Regions from separate parts of the Bradyrhizobium sp. 14AA genome, predicted to be linked through region 1. Evidence: riboswitches for the same ligand, from Rfam matches in the RefSeq annotation. Region 1 holds a riboswitch; the other holds the start of a gene.
What was found. Region 1 has a riboswitch for cobalamin ahead of RAD15_RS27735 (TonB-dependent receptor). Riboswitches for the same ligand answer to the same signal wherever they lie in the genome.
Positions count from the first base shown of each region.

Region 2: linked by a shared signal. The riboswitch ahead of RAD15_RS36720 (TonB-dependent receptor) and the one ahead of RAD15_RS27735 (TonB-dependent receptor) in region 1 are both predicted to bind cobalamin.

Region 1 covers NZ_JAVAYM010000017.1:191,337-195,410, forward strand. The annotation lists gene cobT (nicotinate-nucleotide--dimethylbenzimidazole phosphoribosyltransferase) at 1-733, shown strand, start outside; gene RAD15_RS27730 (histidine phosphatase family protein) at 726-1,301, opposite strand; cobalamin riboswitch at 1,374-1,575, shown strand; gene RAD15_RS27735 (TonB-dependent receptor) at 1,692-4,061, shown strand; gene RAD15_RS27740 (PepSY domain-containing protein) at 4,074-4,074, shown strand, end outside.
Region 2 covers NZ_JAVAYM010000028.1:113,989-118,062, reverse strand. The annotation lists gene RAD15_RS36740 (adenylate/guanylate cyclase domain-containing protein) at 1-847, shown strand, start outside; gene RAD15_RS36735 (hypothetical protein) at 951-1,127, shown strand; gene RAD15_RS36730 (hypothetical protein) at 1,281-1,493, shown strand; gene RAD15_RS36725 (hypothetical protein) at 1,625-1,882, shown strand; cobalamin riboswitch at 1,932-2,143, shown strand; gene RAD15_RS36720 (TonB-dependent receptor) at 2,258-4,074, shown strand, end outside.

The DNA of each region.
Region 1 (4,074 bases):
CCTTGAGGTCGTCGACGCCGGCACGCTGGCGCAGGAGGCGATGGCAGGAATCGTCATCGACAAGCCGCGCAATGGCACCCGCGATTTCAGCGTCGACGCTGCGCTTGCGCCTGCGGAGCTGGCATTTGCTTTCGAAGCCGGCCAGCGCGCAGTCGCGCGCGCCGAGGCCACGAACCCCGATCTCCTGATCTTCGGCGAGATGGGCATCGGCAACACCACCACTTCGGCGGCGATTGCGGCGAGCCTGCTTGGCATGAGCGCCGAGGAGATCGCGGGCAGCGGTACCGGCGTCGATGCGGCCGGCCGCGCGCACAAGGCGCGCGTGATCGATGCGGCGATCGCGCGTCATGGCGTTGTCGGCGCTTCGTCTGAAAAGATCCTGTGCGCCGTCGGCGGGCTCGAGATCGCGGCAATCTGCGGCGCCATCATTGCCGCCGCGCAGCGCCGCATCCCCATATTGATCGACGGTTTCATCGTGTCGGTCGCAGCGCTCGCAGCGGTGCGGCTCAATCCGTCGTGCCAGCCGTTCCTGCTGCCGTCGCATCAATCGGCGGAGCAGGGGCACCGGCTGGTGCTTCGCGCGCTGAACGTGCAACCGCTGATCAGCCTCGATCTCAGGCTCGGCGAGGGATCGGGCGCCGCCATCGCGCTGTCGCTGGTGCGGTCGGCCTGCGCGCTCCACAACGGCATGGCGACGTTTGCGCAGGCCAATGTGCCTGACAGACCTAGCTGATGCGCTGATTGACGGAGACGACGCGCCAGCCGGTGGTGAGCCGGTCGATCCGCGTGAGCGAGACCGGATCGATGACGAAGCGCAGGGCGGCTTGTGGCGTGAGGCCCAGCGCGATGCACAGCGCAGCGCGGATGGTACCGGAATGGACCACGAGCACTGCGGAGCCGGGTCCGATCCGCGAGAGACCTCGCCTGACGCGTGCGACCTGATCCTCAAAGCTTTCGCCACCCGGCGGCCTTCCGCGCGCCGGATCGCCCCAGAACTGTGCATAGGCCTCGCCGCCGGTCGCGGCGAGCTCGTCATGCCGACGACCGGTCCAGTCGCCAAAATCCTGCTCGCGGAATTCGCTGACCAATTCCGGCTGGAGCCCCAGCGCGCGAGCCGTTTCGACCGTGCGCCGGGCCGGGCTGGCATAGCTCCTCGCAGCATCCCGCGGCAGGCGGTACTGCAACGCCTCCAGCTGTGCGCGATCGCCGAGAGCGGCGGGTGCGTCGGCCGCATGGATCGTTCCTTTGACGCCGTCGACGGGCGCATGCCGTATCAGCCAGAGGAAGGTCTCGCCTTCCATGCTTATCTCCAAGGAAGTTGGTCGCTGTGGCAATAACGCCGCTACTGGTACATTGACTCTGTCTTGATGGTAATCCTAGATGGCTAGGACGGTTTCCCCGAGAGGGGATGAAAAGGGAATGCGGTGCGGGGACGTTGTCCCCAATGCCGCGGCTGCCCCCGCAACTGTAAGCGGTGAATCCTTCGTCAGAAGCCACTGGGTCCTCGGTCCCGGGAAGGCGACGAAGCGGTCACGACCCGCGAGCCAGGAGACCTGCCGTCAGCCGTGGTCACACGCGAAGATGTCGGTCGGGGAGTACAGACATTCGGCTTCATCGGAGGGCTGAGCGCCGGAAGATGGGACCTTGGTTCGCTGTGACGTGCCACTGACGTCATACCGAGGTCCAAGACCGTGTCTTCCACCCGAATTGTACGACCGCGCCGCTTCCTGCTTGCCTCTGTCGCGCTGACATCCTTTGCCGCTATCGATCTGCCCGCCGCGCTGGCACAGGAGGCTCGCGAACGCCTGCCGCCGATCGAAGTGTCGCCCGCCCAATCCCGCAAGCAGGCCAAGCCTGCCGGGCGCGACACGCAGAGCGCCCGCCGTGCGGCAGCGCGCAGGCCGGCGGCCGCGACGGCCGTGCCAAAACCTGCTGTGCCGGGCGCGGCAGGGCAGGGACAAGCGCAGACTCCGCTCAACACCAATGCGGTCGCCGAAAGCGCTTCGCGCCTCGGCCTGACCGTGCGGGAGATACCGGCGACCGTCGAAGTGATCTCGGCCGAGACCATGCGCGAGCAGGGCTATCGCACCGTGTCCGAGGTCGCCCAAGGCGCGGTCGGCGTGACCTCCGGCGACAGTCCGGGGGAGCCGGCGGGCTTCTCGATGCGCGGCTTCACCAACAGCCAGATCAACACGCTCTACAACGGCATCAAGATCGGTCCGCAGAACATGACCTCGCGGATCACCGACACCGCCAATCTGGAGGCCGTGGAATTTTTGAAAGGCCCGGCCTCGCTGATCTCGGGCGAGGGCGCCGCCGGTGGCGCGATCAATTTCGTCACCAAGCAGCCGCATACGGGACCAATCCGTAACGAGGCGGACTTCTCGTACGACTCCCTGAACTCGTTCCGCGCCCATTACGGCTCGGGCGGCAGCACCAATGTGCAGGGCCTCGATTATCGCTTCGACATCAGCCGCTCCTCACTCAACGGTTTTGCCGACGATACCAACACCAGGACGCTCGACGTGTCGGGCCAGCTGAACTATCGCATCTCCGACAGTCTCAAGGTCTGGGGTGCGATCGAGTATCGCGAGGATCGCGGAAAGGCCTATTGGGGCGCGCCGCTGGTGCCGGTTGCCTTCAGCGGCTCGCACGCGACGACGGGGATCGTCTCCGGCAACTACGTCTCGAACTACAACGGAACCAATCTGGGCGCGGTGACGATCGACGATCGCACCTTCAACACCAACTACAATGTCCTCGATAATCGTAACGTCGCGCAAGAGGTCTGGCTGCGCGGCGGCTTCGAGCTGAAGCTCGCGCCCGACCTGACGCTGAAGAGCCAGGCCTATGGCTACGGTGCAGAGCGCACGTGGTTCAACAACGAAGTCGAGGCGTTCAACTCCGGTACGAACCTTGTTGATCGCGAGCGCTTCTATGTGGCGCACAGCCAGCGGCTGGTCGGCAACATCACCGACCTGATCTGGGACACGAACATCGCCGGCTTTGACAACCGGTTCGTCACGACGTTGTCGTCAAGCTACCTCGATTTCGTCAGGCCGGGCGCCGCAAACTTCCCCGGCGACTCCGTCTCGCTGATCAATCCCGATCGCGGCTATTACGGCCTGCTCACGACGCAGCAGCAGACGGCACGCATCGACAGCGAGGCGCTGTCGTTCGAGGACCGGCTGAAGCTGACGCGCAGCTTTGCGCTGATCGGCGGGCTGCGCGTCGAGCACATCGGGCTCGACCGCAATTCGACCGACAAGAACGGCCTGGAGAAGGCAGGTTTTCCGTACACGAAAGACTGGGCGCCGGTAACGGGTCGTATCGGCTACACCTGGGAGGCCGTTCCCGGCCTGACCTTCTTCAGCCAGTATGCCACCGGCGCCGACGTCTCCGCCAACAACATCTTCCTGCTCCTGCCGACGCAGCCGCTCGACCTCACGACCGCGCGCACCTATGAGACCGGCGTCAAGCACCTGTTCTGGGACAACCGGGCGGAGTGGTCGTTCTCGGCCTACGACATTCTGCGCAAGAACGTCTATGCCGCGGCCGGCGGTATGCTGCTCAATGTTGCCGGACGGCAGGAATCGAAGGGCGTCGAGCTTGCCGCTTCGGTCCGCCCGATCGAGCCTTTGCGACTGTGGGGCAACATCGCCTATGTCGATGCGCGCTATGCCGACTACAATTTCGTCGGCGGCTCCTTCTCCGGCAACACGCCGCCCAACGTTCCGCGCATCGTGGCCAATGCCGGCGCATCGTATCGGTTCTTCACGCCCTGGCCGGTGGAGCTCGGCATCACCGGCCGCCACGTCGGCGATCGCTACAACACGGACGCCAACACAGTGACGATGAAGGCGTACACGGTGGCCGACGTCTATGCCTTCGTCGACATCCCCAAGACGGTGTTCTCTGCGGTCGACCAGGCCCGCCTGACCTTCCGCGTGCGCAACATCGCCGACAAGCGTTATGCGATCTGGGGCGATCCGTTCTATCCCGACCAGATCCTGCTCGGGGCGCCGCGCACCTACGAGCTCTCGGCGGCGTTCAAATGGTAGGGCACTGAACCCA
Region 2 (4,074 bases), on a different contig from region 1:
GCAGGGCCTGATCGACCGGCCGGAAGTCGCCATCGACGGTCAGCGCCGGGTCATGACCATCATGTTCTGCGACATGAGCGGCTTCACCTCGATGAGCGAGGGCATGACCCCGCGCGGCCTCGTCAAGGTGATGAACCATTATTTCACGGTGATGTCCGGCCCGATCAGGAACAATCGCGGCGTCATCGACAAATATATCGGCGACGCCATCATGGCCTATTGGGGCGCGCCCTTCATCGAGGAGGACGAGCCGGCGCTGCTCGCCGGCCGTGCTGCGATCGACATGGTGGATCAGGTGCCCGCACTTCAGAGGCAATTGCCGGACCTGCTCGGCATCCGCGCCATGCCCGCCCCTTGCGATTTGCGTATCGGCATCGCCACCGGCGAGGTCCTGACCGGCAGCATCGGCTCCGAGCTGATGATGAGCTTCACCGTGATGGGCGACGCGGTGAACCTCGCCTCGCGGCTGGAGGCCGTCAACAAGGTCTACGGTACCCGCATCCTGATCTCGCAGGCGACGGCGGACGCGATCGGCGCGCAGCTCGACCTGCGCGAGGTCGATCGCCTCGCGGTCGCCGGCCAGAGCGCACCGCAAGCGATCTTCGAGGTGATGGCAAGGGCGGGCGCACTCACCGCCGCGCAGGACAGCCTGCGCGCGCACTATGCCGAAGGTCTCGCGGCCTATCGCGCCCGGCGCTTCGAGGAGGCCCGCGCCGCCTTCAACGCGGCGCTCGAGGCCGTCCCCGGCGATGGTCCCTCGCGCGCGCTGCTCGGCCGCATCGACCAGTTCGAGGCCAATCCGCCGGGCGAAGGCTGGGACGGCGCCTGGCGGCTGGAGCAGAAATAGGCGGCCGCGGGAAAAATTGATTGTACCCGATAACGATGTTCGCTGTGACCTATTTCCCGGGCTTAGGTTTGGTGTCCTTGTGGCGTTTGATGGGGACACGCCGATGACGGAACTTCAGGACAGGCTGGAACGGTTCGAGACGCTGACCGCCGAATGCGAGCTGATCGCCAAGCTCGCCACCGACAGCACCAAGCGCGAGTTCTATCTGAAACTGTCGGAACAATACCGCCAGCTGGCGGTGGACATGCGGCAGGCGATCGCGACCAAAGCGGCGGCCTGACGCCAGCTGCAATCCGTTTTTAATGTTTGGCGCGCATCCTCTGGGGATGCGGGCGTCGCGCTTCCACGATTGCTCGCAGTGGGAATGCCGGGGTCCGTTGCGATGCAGCGTACCTCGCTGAAATCGCTTTGCCGCTCCCTATAGGGCAATCCCATGCGCCTTCTTGCAGTTCTTGTTCTCGCGCTCGCAACGGCAGCCTGCAACCAGGAGCAGGACATCACCGGCTCGACCTTGGTTTGCCCGATGCGGAACTACAGCTCGTACAATGCCCGGGACATGAACCAGTGCGTTGCCGCCTGCAAGGCGTGCGACCACGGCACCACGGTCACCTGCACCACGTCCTGCACCCTCAAGGGCGCGCACTGAGGCCTTCCGGCGCCAAGGGAGCGCCAAGGGCCGCCGGGCTTCCCGAGGCAGGAGGTCAGCGGTGCCGAGGCACCGGAACGATTCACATGCGTTAATCATTGAAGGGGCGGCAGGACGCGGAGTCCGATGGAATGGGTATGCTCGATCCCGGTCGATTTCTGGTGTCGTGCTCGCATTGCGATGCTTGGCCGATGGCGGCCAATGTGAAACGTTCGAGCTGGTCGGCATCCCCGCACGAAGTCCGCTTCGTGTGCCCGCGCTGCCGCCGCGAGGAGACCGCGATCGTCTCCGCCTCCGGCGAGCTGACGCCGATCAAGCGCCTCGACGTTCCGCCCCGCGACGTCACCGTTGCCTGGGCCCTGGCCCAGCGCCCGCGAGGACGGACCTGAACAGCCGGCATGCGGCACTATCGGTCGATTGACTCCGCAGCCGCGCGGCCCGTAAATGATCGGCGACGGTTCTCCTCACGGAGATCAAAAGGGAACGTGGTGCGGGATTTCCCAACGCGGGATTTTCTCAATGCCATGGCTGCCCCCGCAACTGTAAGCGGTGAATCTTTCGTCCTATGCCACTGGGAATCTCGGTCCTGGGAAGGCGACGGAGGGTAACGACCCGCGAGCCAGGAGACCTGCCGTCAGCCGTGGTCACACGCGAAGATGTCGGTCGGGGAGTACAGACATTGGCTTCATCGGAGCAATCGATCGCTCCGCCATGAAACCTCGTTCGCTGTGACGTGCCACTGACGTCATGCCGAGGTTACAATTGTGTCCCGTTTCGTCTCTGCAGCCGGGCGCCTCTGCGCCGGCCTCTTCACGTCCGTTTCCCTTTATCCGCTCGATCTTTCGACCGCCTTTGCACAGCAGGCCACCGCCGAGCCCTTGCCGCCGATCGAAGTGACGAGGTCCGACGAGAACCGGACGCGCGCGAGGGTTGCCGGCGACGGCGACACGGTCTGGCGGCGGGCGGCACCGAATGTCGCGCCAGGCGGAGCGCCGACGGGCACTGGCTCTGGCTCGTCCGGCTCCGGCCGTGAGACTGCCACCAGCAGCGGCGGCATTGTCGGGGCCGCCACGACCGTCATCACGGCCGCAGACATCGCCCATTCGCCGTCGCAGACGCTTGCCGAGATCATCGCGACGCAAGTGCCCGGTGCCCAGATCACGACGCTCTATGGCGGCCAGATCGGCGCCAAGACCAGTGTGGACCTGCGCGGCTTTGGTGCGTTTGCCACAGCCAACACGCTGGTGCTGGTCAACGGACGACGCCTCAACGATATCGACATGGCGCAGGTGGACCTCTCCACCATCCCGCTCAACTCCATCGAGCGGATCGAGATCACGCGCGGCAATTCCGGTGCGGTGCTTTATGGGGACAACGCGGTCGGCGGCGTGATCAACATCGTCACCAAAAACGGCGTCGGCGGACCGCCCGCCACCGCGCGCATCGAGGCCGGCTTCGGCTCGTTCAACACTGGGATCGGCAACGTCTCGACCTCGCTCAATTCCGGTCCGTGGTCGACCTCGTTCTACGGCAATGCCGTCAAGACCGACGGCTATCGCGACAACAATCACCATGTTCAGGAGAACGGCGTCGGCAATCTCAATTACACCACGCCCGGCCTGACCGCCTTCCTGACCGTCACCGGCGACAATCAGGAGCTGCGGCTGCCGGGCGGCCGCACCGTCGACCCCTCGATTGGCCTCGACGAGCTCGCCACCGCCCGGCGCGGGACCAGTACGCCGTTCAACTACGCCAACCAGCAGGGTTTTAGCGCGACCGCAGGCTTCACCAAGACCCTGGTGAATGGCGTCGATCTCATCGTCGATGGCGGCGTGCGTGACAAGAAGCAGCAGAGTGCGTTCTTCGCGAGCCCGACGCCGGTGCCGGCGTTCTTCACGTCGACCTATGTGAATGCTGACCTCACGACGTGGTCGATCACGCCGCGGCTCAGCGTGAAGGGCCTGCTGTTCGGAATGCCGTCGCAACTCTTGACCGGCATCGACTATTACGATGCGAGCTTTCAGCAAAACCGCGGCGCCGGGCAGGGGCTTACTCCCTGGCACAATTACGACCTCCGGCAGCAGACGGTCGCGGGCTATTTCCAGCATACGCTGGGTGTGGCGCCCACGACCGACATCTCCTACGGCGCGCGAGTGCAGAATGTCAGTCTCTCCGCTCGCGACAATTTCGACCCGGCGGCGCCCTTCAACACCGATATCGGTGCGCTTCCACTCGGCAGCGACGAGACCCAATATGCGCTGCATCTCGGTGCCGAGCATCGCCTCAATGACACGGTCTCGCTGTTCGGCCGCGCCGCGCGGGCGTTTCGCACGCCCGATGTGGATGAGCGCGTGTCGTCAGGACCGTCGTTCGATCCCTTTACCTTCGCGCCGATCCCGCAAACCTTCCAGCTCAAGACCCAGACCTCGCACGATGTCGAGGGTGGTCTGCGCATCGGAGGGGGAGGGCTTCAGATGCAGAGCAGTCTCTATCTGATGGACCTCACCAACGAGATCCATTTCAATCCCATCCTGTTCTACAACACCAATCTCGATCCGACCCGGCGCTACGGTTCGGAGAC